Regions from separate parts of the Gordonia crocea genome, predicted to be linked through region 1. Evidence: riboswitches for the same ligand, from Rfam matches in the RefSeq annotation. Region 1 holds a riboswitch; the other holds the start of a gene.
What was found. A riboswitch is a leader RNA that binds a small molecule or an ion and turns the genes downstream of it on or off. The one in region 1 is predicted to bind cyclic di-AMP.

Region 1 (7,273 bases):
CAGGCCCAGCCACGCGGTCGCCAGTCCCGCCCAGCGCCGCGCCGGGGAGTGGTGGGTCCAGGAATCCGCGGCGATGGTCGGGGCCCAGACGCGTTCGCCGTCGTAGCGGACCGGCTCCGGATCGGGGAAGCCGACGTCGAGGAGGTGGTGGGCGCCCAACAACTCGATGATCAGCCCGACCCGTTGTGCGCCCAGCCCGGTGTCCTTGGCGATCCGGCGCAGTTCGCGGATGCCGATGCCGCCGGAGCTGAGTTCGGGGGCCGGGAGGCGTCCCAGGCTGGTCAGCACATCGTCGGCCTCGCGCAACAGTTCCACGGCGGCGCCGGCGGCGGTGGCGGTCAGGTCGGTACGCCCGGTCGCCGATGTCGGCGCGGAGTCGGGCAGGGCCGGCGGGCGCAGGTTGTCGACGCGCAGCGGCGGCTCGGCGCGCAGCATTTGTGCGACGGTGGGTTCGATCTCGACCGTCTGCGGGTCGACGAGGGAGATGAGCCCGGCCGCCAGGAGGGTTGGGACCGGCCGGGTCGGATCGGCACCCGGACCCGCGTCGTTGGTCGTCCCGACGCTGGGGCCGGTGACCAGTTTGGTCAGCACGTCGCGCGCCGGGTCGTCGAGTCCGTCGAGCCGCTCGCGCCACTGTTCCGGCGTCCGGGTCGCGACGTCGGTGGCGACATGGCGGGTCCGCCACGGCAGCGCCGCCGCCGTGTGCCCGGCGATGTGCAGCCCGGCCTCGTCGCGCCACACCAACGCGCGGTCGACGAGGGTGGCCAGGTGGGCGTTGATCTGGGTCGCCGTGGCGCGGCCCTTCAACGCGCTGCGAATCGTCGCTTCGCTCACCGCGCGCCGGGCCTGCTTGCCGTGGGATCCGGCGCTCTGGCCCAACAGCACTTCGAGGATGGCCACGTGCAGCAGGTCGAGTTCCTCGCCGGCGCGGTTGATCGATCCCGACGACAAGGCGCGCTGGCCAAGGACGTTCACCCCGCCGGGCGGCGGGGACGCGAGATCGGGGCGTGCGACGAGTAGCGCGACGAGCTCCTCGTCGGATCGTTGCGCCAACGCGCGCGCCAATCCGCTCGGCTGGTCGTTGGCGCTCACCCCGACGAGTCTATGTGCCCGGGTTCACCGCTCGGCCGGGGCGGGCACATGGCACAATGACCGATGTGAGCGAGAACGAGATTGTCGAGGACGTCAAGAAGGACGTCGAGCAGGTCGTCGGGGAGTCCAAGCGCAAGTACGTGGACAACGGCTGGCCCTTCCCGGACGGCGACCACGCAGTGTCCGAGTTCGCCGCCGATCTGGCCGGTGCGCTGTCGCCCTTCGGTGCCACGCAGTTCCCGCTGCCGCAGGACGAGCTTCTCTACATCAACCCGCGGACGATCATCAACACCTGAGCAATTCCCGGCCGCGACGGCCGGTATCGACAGACAACAGCGCCCCGCACGTGATCGTGCGGGGCGCTGTTGTGTTGAGCTGTGCAGCCCTGTGCGTCAGTTGACGCCGGGGAGCTGGCCCTTGTGCTGGTTGTAGAAGTCAACCTGGCCCTTGTCCAGCTTGTAGCCGCTGGCCTTCGCCGCCTCCCAGATGTTGGAGACGGTCGGGTCCAGCTGGCCCTTGTCCTTGCGGGCCTTGACCACGCTGTCGACCTGGTCGCGGACCTCGTCGCTGTTCTTGGCCTTGGGGGCGGTCTTCAGCGAGGATGCCGGCGCGGTCTTGTTCTTCTTGGTCTTCAGGTTCGGCGACTTGCCGGGATCGCGCTGCGTCGGCCCGGAGAGGACCGTGCCGCAGGTCGGCCAGGCACCCTTGCCCTGGCTCGCGAGAACGCGCTCGGCGATCGCGATCTGCTGCTCCTTGGTGGCCCGGTCCGCGGTGGGCGCGTACTGGGTGCCGCCGTTGGCGGCCCAGGTGCCCGGCGAGAACTGCAGGCCGCCGTGGTAGCCGTTGCCGGTGTTGATGGCCCAGTTGCCACCCGACTCGCAGGCCGCGACGCGGTCCCACTCGGAGTCGGTCGCCGCGTGGGCGGTCGCGCCCGAGGCGAGGGCGGCGCCGCCGCCGATGACGGCGGAGGTCAGGGCCACCTTGGCGATGGTCTTGGAAGTGGTGCTGGTCGTCTGCTTACGGTGACGTCCGGACATAGTGAATTTTCCTCTCTCCACGCGCCTACGAAGTCAGCTGTCGGGTTCGAGCGAGAGGTTGCCCGGCCGCGGTGATACGGGTATCGGTGCGGCTACACCCCGAGGATTCCGGCCGACGGTATCGGCTGAAACCCGTTCTCACGGGAGAGGTTGGGTCCCCCGTCCTCATTCCTGAATTCTGTTGTTCGGGCGGCGCGGCTGGTGGAATGAGGTTCGGCGCGACCAGCTGCGTCGGTACTGCATCGGCTCTCGGGTGAGAACCTCCGACGAGACTACCGGGCAGATCGGCACGCTTCCTATTTGACGCAGAATTGGGTTTTTCCCCGGTGATCGGGTGCGTTCGGGGCAGTCTCGGGGTTCTCGCAGTTCAAGCACTGAATCCCAGTTCGTGTCCTTCTCGTTATCGATCCGTAATGTGACCAAGGTCACAGTCAAGACGTGGTGCCGGTCACGGCCCCCTCGGCGGCAGGATCGATGGTCAGGCGCCGGAAGGTGCTGGCGTGAAAGACCAGCGGGTCCACGTCGGGGTTGGCCGACAACGACCGGATCCGCAGCAGGACCACGGTGTGGTCGCCACCGGCGTATTCGGCGTGTAATTCACATAAAAGGTGGGCCGCCGCGCCCGCGACGAACAGCGCCCCACCATCGGTGCACAGGAGGTCCACCCCGTCGAAACGCTGCGGTGCCGGGCCGGCGAGCTGTCGGCACAGCTCGGACTGGTCGTGGGCGAAGACGCTGACCCCGATCACCTGGCGCGAGCGCAGCCGCGGCCACGTCGTCGACGTGTTCTGCACGCACACCGAGACCAGCGGCGGGTCCAGCGACACCGTCGAGAACGAGCTGGCGGCCATGCCGACGAAGGCCTCGCCGTTCTCGTGCGCGCAGACCGCGACGACCCCCGACGGAAAGCAGCTGAAGGCCCGGCGCAGGGCGTCGGGCGACTCCGCCGGTGCCAAATCGGGGGCGCGCCCGCTCATCGGGTCCGGCCGGCGGCCACCGTCGCACCGATCGCCAGCACCAGGCCGACGGGGGTGCACATGGCGACGAGGTAGACCGGCAGCGGTGCGGTGTGTCCGGACCACACGACCGGCACCAGATAGAGGATGCCCACCGACACGAGGCCGGCGAGGAACAGGGTCACGCCGAGCGTGAACAGAACCCGTGTCGAACGCTTCTTTGTTCCGGTGGCCATGCTGTCCACGCTAGTACCCACGCGCTATCATGGTCACCAAGGCTGCGTCTTGCTCGGCATTCAATGTCAGCAGGGCGCTTTTTCCGTGGCGTGCCAGACAGTGAGGTCGGGCGCGTCGACCAAGGTGAAGGTGAGCGCGGTGCCGACCGGCAAAGTGAAGTGGTACGACCCGGCCAAGGGTTTCGGATTCCTCTCGCAGGAAGGCGGGGAGGACGTCTACGTCCGCGCCTCGGCACTCCCCGACGGGGTCGAGTCCCTCAAACCCGGACAGCGGGTGGAGTTCGGCATGGCCGCCGGGCGCCGCGGACCGCAGGCGCTGTCAGTGACCGTTCTCGACCCGGCACCCAGTGTCGCGAAGAACACGCGGGAAGCGGCGCGCGAGGAGACCAAGCGACACACCCCCGACGAACTGCACGGGATGGTCGCCGACCTGATCACGCTGCTCGAGGGCACGGTGCAGCCGGCCCTGCGGCAGGGGCGCTACCCCGACCGCAAAATGGCGCAGCGCATCTCCGAGGTCGTCCGCGCGGTCGCGCGCGAACTCGACCGCTGAGTCCGCGCTGAGCCCGCCCGGCGTCAGCGCCGGGCGAACTCGCCGTCGGTGGCCATGCGCTCCTGGGGACGCTTGCCCGCCGCGGCCTTCCGATATGCGTCGAGAAGGGCCTGTTCGCCGGTCGGTGTCGTGTCGATGGCGAAGAAGCCGCGCCGGACCAACTCTTCGTCAGTATCCCCGGCGAGCAGTTTGGCGGGCAGGCTGATCTCGACGTTGATCAGGACGCGCTCGCGGGTCGAGGGCAGGTACAGCGGTGTGGTCCCGGCGCCCCCGGTCAAGGTCTGCAGGACCAGTTCCGAGCCCTTGGGCGTCAGATACTGCGCGACGATCGACCACGGGTCGCCCGACACGTCTTCGGAGAGCCGCACACGCAGGGTTGCGCCGACCGGAACGGGGAAGTGCGAGTAGCGCGTCGCGTCGATCTTGCGGAAATCGCCGTCGCAGTTGTTCATCTCGTAGTCGCACAACACGGTCGGGTGGATCGTGGCCGAGTCGGCGCCGACCGACAGGATCGCCTGCGGCCGCTCGTCGACGTGGGTGCGCGAGCCCCAGAACGCGGCCGCACCGACGATCACCGCCGCGTACAGCAGGGCCGAGACGGCGAGGATGGCGAGGGTCTTCTTCTCCGAGGCGGACAGATTCACGGGTTCTCCCGGGGGTGGCGGCGGTCGTCGTACGGCCGGGTCGGGTAGGCGCGGGTCGGGGCCGCGGTCGGTCCCGGGGGTTGGGCCCGCCGTGTCCTCGTCGGCCGGTGCAGCACCGTGGTCTGGGCGTCGACCGGTGTGGCGTCGACCGGTGTGGGAGCCGGCGGGCCGGGGCGGCGGAGGACCTCGGTCGGCATGGTCGGGGGCGCGACGTCGGGCCGGTGCCCGCCACCGATGCCGGGTACCAGCGTACGGCCGCGCAGGGTCAGCACCGTCTGCGCGAGGCCGAGCGCGAGTAGGACCGCTGCGACACCGAAGCCGATCGAGAAGGTGGATCGCGCCAGCAGCACCCCGGTGGTCGCCCCGAACACCCAGCCGAGTTGCAGCACCGTCTCCGACCGGCCGAACGCCGAGGCGCGCGACGCCTCCGGCAGGTCGGATTGGATCGAGGAGTCCAGGCACACCTTGCCGATCGCCGAACCCGCCGAGGCGATGAGTGCGGTGACCGATGCGGTGACGAGGGTGATGGCCGAGCCGTCCACCAGCAGCGGCAGGATCGCGGTGACCGTGGCGACGGTGAAGCAGGCGGCCACCACCCAGGCGATGATCCCGGCCGGATTCGACAGCTGCAGCCGGGTGCCGACCCCGTTGCCGAGGAAGTTGCCGACACCGGCGGCGGCACCGACGACGCCGAGCATCGCCATCTGCATCAAGCCGTCCAGATGATCCTGGTTGCGGGCGTAGAACGCGACGAAGAGGGTGAGGAATCCGGTGAGGATGCGGATGGTGGCATTGCCCCACAGCCCGGTGACCACCTTGCGCCCGAGGGGCTGGCGGATCGTCTGGGAGATGACCCGGCCGGCGCGGCGGGCGCGCTCGCGCGCCGAGACCGGGTCGCGGTCCGCGTCGGGTCGGTCGCGATAGGTCAGGGTCGTGGGGATCTCGCCCGCGGTCACCTCGACCCAGGACGGGATCTTCATGCAGTAGTAGGCGCCGAAGCAGGCGATGACGATCAGCCACAGCAGCGCACCCGGCCAGTGCATCGGCAACAGGGTGCCCAACATCATCTCCGCGGCGGCGGCCACCGCGCCGCCGACGATGGTGCCGCCGATGAGCGCGAAGATCGTCAGCCGGGAGTTGACGCGCACCAGGTCGATGCTCGGCGGCACGACGCGGGGGGTCACCGCCGACTTGAGGACGCCGAACGACTTGGACAGCACCATGAGCCCCAGCGCGCACGGATACAAGATCCACGGGTCGTATTCGAGCTGTTGGCCCACCGAGTCCCACTGGTAGTTGGTGACGATGAGCACCGCCAAGACGGCGCGGGCGACGAAGGTGCCGGCCATGGCCATCCGCCGGCCGTGTTGCAACCGGTCCAGGGCCGGTCCGATCAGCGGGGCGATAAGGGCGAACGGCGCGATGGTCAGCAGCAGGTAGAGCCCCACTTTGCCCTCGGACCCGCTGGCCGCGGCGAAGAACAGGGTGTTGGCCAGTGCGATGGCCATGGCAGCGTCCACGGCGGCGTTCGCGACGACTGGCACGGTCAGGGCGGTCAACCCCGAGCGGTCGGCGCCGTCGGCCGTCGCGGCCCGCGTGATCGTGTCGATCCCCTTGTTGGTCAGGCGCCGACTGCGCTGAGCCGCGCGTCGCCCGAACGAGGGCTTCGTTGTCGTCGGCGGTGGCATCGCCGACGTCGGTTCGGCCGGGGTGGGAGTCGGGCCGAGGGGTGGCAGGTGCGGGTTTTGGGTCGCCCGGTCCTGGGACAGATAGGCGGTTTCGACGTCGGGTGGGATACCCGGACCCGCGTCGGGCACCGGATAGCTGCTCGCGCCGGGGTGGGCGCGGCCGGACCGCGGGTGCTTGCCAAGACTCACGCCCACAATTCTTCCCTATCGGCCCGACGCGGGGTGGGCGTGCCACGCGGGGTAGTGGTGAGGCACACTGGACGGGTGAGTCTTACAGCCCAAATTGACTTGCTCCGCGACGCCGTCGACCTGGCTCGGGATGCCATCGTCGCCGACGGCGGTGTTCCCGGCGATTATGTCGAGGTCGTCGTCGAGGATGACAACTCTGCCGCGCACTACTTCACCGCCGACCTGCCCGGCTATCGCGGGTGGCGCTGGTGCGCCGTCGTCGCGGTGGCCGGTGACGAGGACAAGGCGACCGTCAGCGAGGTCGTCCTGCTGCCCGGCGACGGTGCGCTGCTCGCCCCGGAGTGGGTGCCGTGGACCGAGCGCATCGCCGCCGGCGACCTCACCCCCGGCGACCAACTGGCTGCCGAGCCGGACGACCCGCGCCTGGTGCCCAACCAGGTCGACAGTGGCGATGCCGCCGCGGTCGACGGCGAACTCGGCCTTGGACGCCGACGGCTGCTGAGCCCGTTCGGCCGCGACGAGGCCGCCCAGCGTTGGTACGACGGCGAATGCGGGCCGGCGTCGGCGATGGCCCAGGGGGCCCGGCACTCCTGCACCTCCTGCGGTTTCTACCTGCCCTTGGCCGGTGCCCTGAGCTTTGCGTTCGGGGTCTGCGCCAACGAGTACTCGGCCGACGGCCACGTCGTCTCCGCCGAGTACGGCTGTGGCGCGCACTCCGACGTCGAGCCGAAGGCGCCGACGTCGGCGCCGCAATTCGACCCGTTCGACGACGGCGTGCTCGAGGTGTTCGCCACGGCGGAGTGACCGCCGTGCCGGAGGGGACCGACGTCTTCGGCGTCGCAGCGCTGCGCCGTTCCGTGCTCGAATCGTGGCGGTCC
Region 2 (7,273 bases), on a different contig from region 1:
CGACTTCTTGTCCGCCTCGGAGGATCCGCCGTCGTGGCGGTCCTGGACCGAGATCTCAGCGGGGATGAACCGCTTGGTGAACTGGACGACGCCGATGCCGATGGACAGGATCGACAAGCCGAAGGTGATGCCCAGCAACGGCGTGTTCAGCGAGTACAGCCAGTAGTCCGGGTGCTCAGGCATCACGAAGCGCCAGTGGTTGAACAGGAAGATCACCAGGCACGCGAGAGCCGAGACGCCGGCCAGGGCGAACCAGAAGGTGACGATGCGCGACGCGCGCTTCTCGGCGCGGGTTCCGGGGACGGGGAAACGCGGCTCGCGGTGCAGGATCTCGACGCCGTCGAGATTCGTCCCGAGTTTGACCAGCTCGGCACGGTCCATCTCGGCGAGCTCTTCGCTGGTCGGAGTGTTCTCCGTAGCACTCATGATCGCGATCCCATCCACATTGCAAAGCCGACGATCGCACCGATGCCGACGATCCACATCACCATGCCCTCGCTGACCGGGCCGAAGCCGCCGAGGCCGAGGCCACCGGGCTGCCGCGACTCCGAGGAGTACTTGATGAAACCGATGATGTCCTTCTTCTCCTGAAGGGACAGCTGGCGATTGCTGAACTTGGGCATGTTCTGCGGCCCGGTCAGCATCGCGGTGTAGATCTCCTGCTCGCTCGGTGCGTCGAGGTTCGGGGCGAACTTGCCCGACGACAGCGCGCCGCCACGGCCGGTGAAGTTGTGGCACGAGGCGCAGTTGAGGCGGAAGAGTTCACTGCCTCGACCGAGGTTGGCGCCGCGCAATTCGCGCTGGGCGACGATCGGGATGCCGTTTTCATCGGTCTTCACGACGCCGTTCTCGCGCACGTAGTACACCTGGGGTCCACCGGAGACGGACTGGATGTACTTGCCGAGCTGCGTGATCTGCGCCTCGGTGAACTTGGCGGGCTTACGCGCGGCCTGTGCCTCGTTGCGCGCCGCGGGCATACGGCCGGAGGACACCTGGAAGTAGACGGCGGCGTCGCCGACACCGATCAACGACGGTCCGCGGTCGGCCACACCCTGCAGGTTGGAGCCGTGACAGCTGATGCACGAGGTGTCGTACAGCTGCTTGCCCGCCTCGATCATCGCCTGCGACTGCGTGGTCGGGTCTGCGACGGCGACCTGGGCGTTGGGTGTCAGGACTGCGGTGATGACGCCGGCCGACGCCAGGCCGGCCAGCAGCAGCAGCGCCCCCGAGGCACGGCGACGCAACTTGCGGCGGGCCTTCGTCGAGCGGGCCGGGGTCGTGGTGACCGTGGCGGTGTCGTCGTTCGCGATATCCGACGTTCGCGGTGGAGATGTACTCATCTGCGACTCTCTACTAAGCGGACTGACCGGGGCTGGAAGTCTGTGTGGGCTAACGGATGAAGTAGATCGTGACGAACAGGGCGATCCACACGATGTCGACGAAGTGCCAGTAGTAGGACACGACGATTGCCGCGGTCGCCTGGGCCGGGGTGAACTTCGACAGCCATGTGCGCACGAGCAGGAAGATGAAGGCGACGAGACCACCGATGACGTGCAGGCCGTGGAAGCCGGTGGCCATGTAGAACACCGAGCCGTAGGCGGTCGACGAGAGCGTCGTGCCGTGCTCGACGAGGTGCACGTACTCGTAGGCCTGACCGGCGACGAAGAAGGCGCCCATCACAAAGGTCAGGATGTACCACCGGCGCAGGCCGAAGACATCGCCGCGCTCGGCGGCGAACACGCCCATCTGGCACGTCACTGACGAGAGGATCAGCACGGTGGTCACTGGGACCGCCAGCCAGAGGTTGAGCTCGGTGGGGGCCATGGGCCACTCACCAGTGGCGTTGTTCGCCCGCGCGACGAAGTACATCGCGAACAAACCGGCGAAGAACATGAGCTCACTGGAAAGCCACACGATTGTGCCGACGCTGACCATGTTGGGGCGGTTCAGCGAGTGCACCCGAGCCGTGATGGCCGTTGACGGGGTACCTGCAGCGCTAGTCACACAAGAAGTATGACGGTTCGTAGTAAAGCGTGACCACCGGGGTCGATAAATTGGTGAAAGAATTTGCGGCGCTGCAGGTAGAAGCAGGTGGGCGGTGGTGTGTCCGGCGTGTCTCGGCCGCGTGTGCGTGTGTCGTCGGTGCCGGGGCGGGGCCTCCCACCCCTCGTTTAGGGTGGACGGGTGAGCAGCAAGCAGTCTGAGTTGAGTTGGCCGTTCGTTCTCGGTCTGGTGAGCGAGAACCAGGACCTCACCTCGGAGCAGGCACGGTGGGCGATGAACGAGATCATGGCCGACGCCGCGACCAGTGCGCAGATCGCCGGGTTCGGCTTGGCCGTGAAGATGAAGGGTGCGGCTCCGGCCGAACTCGACGGGTTGGCCGACGCGATGCTCGCGCATGCGAATCGGGTGGAGACCACGCGCGATGCGGTTGACATCGTCGGTACCGGCGGAGACCGGTCGCACACGGTGAACATCTCGACGATGACGTCGATCGTCGTCGCCGCCGCCGGCGTCCCCGTGGTCAAGCACGGCAACCGGGCCGCCTCCTCCAAGAGCGGTGGTGCCGATGTGCTGGAGGCGCTGGGCGTCACGATCAACCTCGACGGCGAGGGGGTCGCGCGCTGCGTCGACGAGGTGGGGATCGGCTTCTGCTTCGCCCCGGTCTTCCACCCGGCATTCCGGTTCACCGGTCCGCCGCGCAAGGAATTGGGCGTGCCGACGGTGTTCAACGTCTTGGGGCCGCTGACCAACCCGGCCCAACCGCGCGCCGGTTTGATCGGCTGCGCGTTCGCCGACCTGGCGCCGGTATTGGCCCAGACCTTCGCCAACCGGGGGTCGTCGGTGCTGGTGGTGCGAGGCGACGACGGCCTCGACGAGTTCACCACGACGAGTACGTCGACGGTGTGGCAGGTCGTCGGCGGCACCGTGACCAAGCACCGGATCGATCCCGCGGGCGATCTGGGGCTGGCGCGGGTCGAACTCGCGGCGCTACAGGGCGGGGATGCGGCGGCCAATGCCGTGGTGGCCCGAGAACTCTTCGCCGGCCAGCGCGGCCCGGTTCGCGATGCGGTACTGCTCAATTCCGCGGCGGCCCTGGTGGCGGCGCAACAGACCGCGCCGATGAGTCGGGACGAACTGGTGGCGGCACTGGCCTCGGAGGTGTCGCGGGCCGGCGAGGCGATCGATTCCGGCGCCGCGGCCGATGTCCTCGAGCGGTGGGCGCGCCTGAGCGGCGAACTGGGCTAGCGCCGCCGCCGCACCGCTACTCGCCGACGGAGAACCCGGCTTCGGTCTCCCTGCTGGCGTAACTGCGGAAGGCGATGTGGGTCGTCGAGGCGGTGACGCCCTGCAGCCGGTTAATCCGGCCGGTGACGACCTCGGCAATGGCCTCGTGATCGCGCACCTTGATCTTCGCGATGAGATCGATGTCGCCGGCGCACGAGTAAACCTCGGTGACCCCGTCGATATCGGCAACGGCCTGGGCGGTCTCCGGAATCGAGTGGACGTCGGCGCTGATCATCACGAATGCAGTGAGCATGGCTACAGCGTAGTCACGAGTCCCGGGCCGAGCGGGCCGTCGCAGCCCATCCGGTCCACCCGCACGCACTGTGGCGGGGGAGTGCGAAGCCGTCGGTGGTGTCGACGATGCGGGCGTCGGCGGCGGTCGCCCACCGGTAGACGAGCGCGGCCTCTTCGGGGGCCGCCCCCCGCAGCGGGCCGTCGGTGGGCCGGACGGTTTGCGCACCGGCGAGCACGGCGTCGACGACGGGCATCGGCGGCGCCCCCGGTCGGGAGGTTCCGGCGCCGGCGAGGCGGCCGTGCCGGACGACGGCGAAACGCCACCCGCCATCGGTCGCGGGTCGTGCGACGACGAGTTGGCCGACCGCGCAGAGGGCCCGAAGTCGATGGGTCGCGCTGATCGCACTGATCGTGTCGGCGAGTTGGTCCCGACGCCGGGCCGCGGTCTCGAAGTGCTCGGCGGCGGCGGCGGACCTGACGGCGACCGCCATGGTGCGCAACGCCTCGTCGGATCGTCCGGCGGCCAACTCGAGTGCGTTGCGCACCCGGCTCAGGTAGTCGGCCACCGGCTCGGGTGTGGGCGTCGCCGCGGCGCAGTCCCCGACGCCGTTGCGCGGCGGACACCAGTGGTAGTCGGCGCGGGCGCCAAGCCGGGTGGTGCAGGAGCGCAACCCGGTTGCGCGGGTCAGCGCCTCGGCGACGGTCGCGGCGGTGGCGCGCCGCGGGATGGGGCCGATCGACATCGGCTCGCCGAGTCCGACCGGTTCGGCGGGCGGTTCGCGCCGCACGGTGAACCGCGGGAACCGCTCGTCGGTCAGGCAGACCCACCAACCACGGCGCGGCTGTGTCGACCGTCGGTTGTAGGCGGGGTTGTGCGCGGCCAGGAGTCGTAGTTCGCGGACGCCGGCTTCGAGGTCGTGGGCGCAGACGACGTGGTCCACCCGGGTCGCCAACGCGACCATCTCGGCGATCCGGGGCCGCGAGTCACCGGAGAAGTAGGACTGCACGCGACGGCGCAGGTCGACCGCGGTGCCGATGTAGAGCACCTCCTGCGCGGGCCCCCGGAAGAGGTAGACGCCGGGTGCGCGGGGGACGCCGGCGGCGAGCCCGGCCTTGGCGCGTTGGGCGGGAGTGGCACGCGGCAGGTAGGCGAGTAGTTCGGCGAAGGTGGTGACGCCGCGGTTGCCGATCCGCTCCAGCAGCCCGTGCAGCACGTCGACCGTCGCCCGCGCGTCATCGAGGGCGCGGTGGGTGGGGGTCGTGGTGGTGGCGAACAGATCGGCCAGGGCGGACAACCGCACCGACGGGGCCTCGTCGCGGGACAACACGCGGCGGGCCAGGGCCACGGTGCACAGCGTTGCGGGGAAGTGGAAGTCGATGCCGCAGCGGCGCGCCGACGCCGACAGGAAGCCGAGGTCGAAGCGCGAGTTGTGCGCCACCAGGACACTTCCGCGGGCAAACTCCATGAACGACAGGAGGACCTCGCCGATCGGCGGCGCACCCGCGACCATCGACGCGCTGATGCCGGTGAGGCCGACGATCTCCGCCGGAATCGGGCGCTCCGGGTCGACGAGGGTCGCGAACTCTGCCACCACCTCGCCGCCGCGGACCTTGACCGCGCCGATCTCGGTGATCGCGTCGCGGTCGGCGCTGCCACCGGTGGTCTCCAAATCGACGACGACAAACGTCGTGCCGGCCAGCGATTGCTCGACGCCGCCGACGACGCACGCGGCCATCTCGGCGAGCTGCGCCGACGAGGGGGCACGGCGGTGTGTGCCGGCCGGCACGGCGCGGCCGGGCGGGCGGGGTCCGCGGGGGAGTCCGACGTCGGGCAACCCGGAGTCGGCCAGGGTGAGTTGATCGGTATCCGCGGGGTCCATGACTCGCATGGGGCGAACATTAGTTCGAGCCCCCGACATTCTCGGCGACCGTCGTCGGTCTCGATCCGATGTCAGAGGTCCTCGATAGCGTCCGGGGTCAGAGGTCGCGTCCGGGTCGGAGCCCGGGTGAATGGGCCTTGAACCGAGAGTGAACAGTCAAATGAGACGGAGATCACATGAAAATCGATTGCGAGAGCTGTCCGGGGCGCCCGACGGCCTGCGGCGGTTGCATGATGAACGTGTTGGTGTGTGCAGATTCAAGCTCGTACGCAGGAGAAACACCGGAAGCACCCAGCATTGCCGAGCAGCGTGCCGACCTCCTGGTGGCCATCGCGAACCTCCGGGGGGCGATGCTCGTCACACCTGCTGAGGCGAAGGCGGCCATCGGCCGGATAAGTCCACGTCAGGGGCAGTCTTCGCGCGGATTTCTCAAGCTGGTCGAGGCCGGGTAAAGTGAACCGCTGACTCGACGCCTGGAATTGGTGTTGGCGAAACGTTGGACATTCGTCAAACGGTTTCGTAACCTTTTCGAGACATTGCGGAACGTCACGCTCCAACAGGAGTGGTCCGCGAGAGTCAACCGCTTAATCGCCCCGCGAGGGGCGAGCCGGGGACCCAACCAGGGCCGCAAGGTCTTGACCGGGGTGAATCGCCGCGCCTGATGCAGCTCGTCAGGCAACGCGTAGGGCATCTTCCAGCCCGAACCCGACAGCTAACCCGGCAGGCGCAGGGAGACATAAAGGAGAATCATCTCGTGGCCAAACACCGTTTGGAGCAGACCAGCCGCAGCAGCGCGGTCGCGAAGGGCGCGGTCATCACCGGCGCCATCGCCATGGGGTCGATCGCCGCAGGCCAAGCCGCAGCGTCCCCCGTCGCCGTGCCGCACTTGGGCAGCATCGAGCTCGGCGCGCTCGGCGACCACCTCAACCAGCAGAAGCACCCCGCCAAGAACTTGAAGGTGAAGAAGGCGCCCGCCAAGACGCAGCAGGCCAAGGCGGCCCAGGGCGCCCAGGTCGCCGTGCCGAACGTCGGCACCTTCTCGATCCCGGGGATCGCGCAGAACCAGATTCCCAAGGAGTTCCAGCCCAAGGCCGGGCAGTCGAACCCGTTCGAGCGCACCACCGTTGCTGACAAGGCCGTTCTCAACGCCAAGAGCAAGATCGGCTCGCCGTACTCCTACGGGTCGGCCGGTCCGAACGCCTTCGATTGCTCGGGCCTGGTGTTCTGGTCCTACAAGAACGCCGGCAAGACCATCCCGCGTGACAGCTACGGCCAGATGAGCGGCGGCAAGGCGGTGGCCTACAAGGACGCCAAGCCTGGCGACGTTCTGATCTTCAACGGCGGCAGCCACTCCGGTATCTACGTCGGCAACGGCGAGTTCGTCCACAGCCAGACCTACGGCGTGCCGGTCAACAAGCAGAAGGTCAAGACCTGGGCGCTCACGGCCGTCCGCCGCTACTGAGCGCGGTTCGAGCTGTTGAGGTGGGCGGGCTTCCGGTTATGACTCGGGTGTCCGCCTGCTCTCGTCTCTTGGAGTCGGAAGAAGTATGAGTCTCATGAGTTCTGCTAGCTGGGCGCGACGCCACGGAGCGGCCGCGGCCGTCGCGCTGGTGGTTTCCTCGATCGGATTGTCCCTGCTCCCGACGACGACGGCGTCAGCCGTTCCGTCGCGCAATGCCGGTCAGCTGGTCGCCGACTACAAGAAGCTGAACGTCGAGGCGGAGAAGTCCGCCGAGGCCATGCACAACGCCACGATCGAGTACAACAAGCAGCGCGCAGTCGTGGCACGCTCACGCAAGGCGGCCGCCACCGCGCAGAAGCAGTTGGACTCCACGCAGGCGCGTCAGCAGTACCTGCAGGGCCGGGTCAAC

Region 2: linked by a shared signal. The riboswitch ahead of nbrcactino_RS13225 (C40 family peptidase) and the one ahead of nbrcactino_RS04720 (transglycosylase family protein) in region 1 are both predicted to bind cyclic di-AMP.

What each region holds. Positions count from the first base shown of each region.
Region 1 is NZ_BJOU01000001.1:979,941-987,213, forward strand. Features, by position in the region: gene nbrcactino_RS04710 (helicase-associated domain-containing protein) at 1-1,092, opposite strand, end outside; gene nbrcactino_RS04715 (hypothetical protein) at 1,173-1,388, shown strand; gene nbrcactino_RS04720 (transglycosylase family protein) at 1,485-2,129, opposite strand; cyclic di-AMP (ydaO/yuaA leader) riboswitch at 2,136-2,331, opposite strand; gene nbrcactino_RS04725 (flavin reductase family protein) at 2,561-3,106, opposite strand; gene nbrcactino_RS04730 (hypothetical protein) at 3,103-3,321, opposite strand; gene nbrcactino_RS18415 (cold-shock protein) at 3,461-3,874, shown strand; gene nbrcactino_RS04740 (DUF2771 family protein) at 3,898-4,518, opposite strand; gene nbrcactino_RS04745 (MFS transporter) at 4,515-6,395, opposite strand; gene nbrcactino_RS04750 (DUF3027 domain-containing protein) at 6,471-7,199, shown strand; gene nbrcactino_RS04755 (sacsin N-terminal ATP-binding-like domain-containing protein) at 7,196-7,273, shown strand, end outside.
Region 2 is NZ_BJOU01000002.1:316,716-323,988, forward strand. Features, by position in the region: gene qcrA (cytochrome bc1 complex Rieske iron-sulfur subunit) at 1-426, opposite strand, end outside; gene qcrC (cytochrome bc1 complex diheme cytochrome c subunit) at 423-1,340, opposite strand; gene ctaE (aa3-type cytochrome oxidase subunit III) at 1,390-2,004, opposite strand; gene trpD (anthranilate phosphoribosyltransferase) at 2,185-3,249, shown strand; gene nbrcactino_RS13215 (Lrp/AsnC family transcriptional regulator) at 3,266-3,541, opposite strand; gene nbrcactino_RS13220 (DEDD exonuclease domain-containing protein) at 3,555-5,411, opposite strand; cyclic di-AMP (ydaO/yuaA leader) riboswitch at 5,974-6,143, shown strand; gene nbrcactino_RS13225 (C40 family peptidase) at 6,157-6,864, shown strand; partial or broken gene nbrcactino_RS13230 (coiled-coil domain-containing protein) at 6,959-7,273, shown strand, end outside.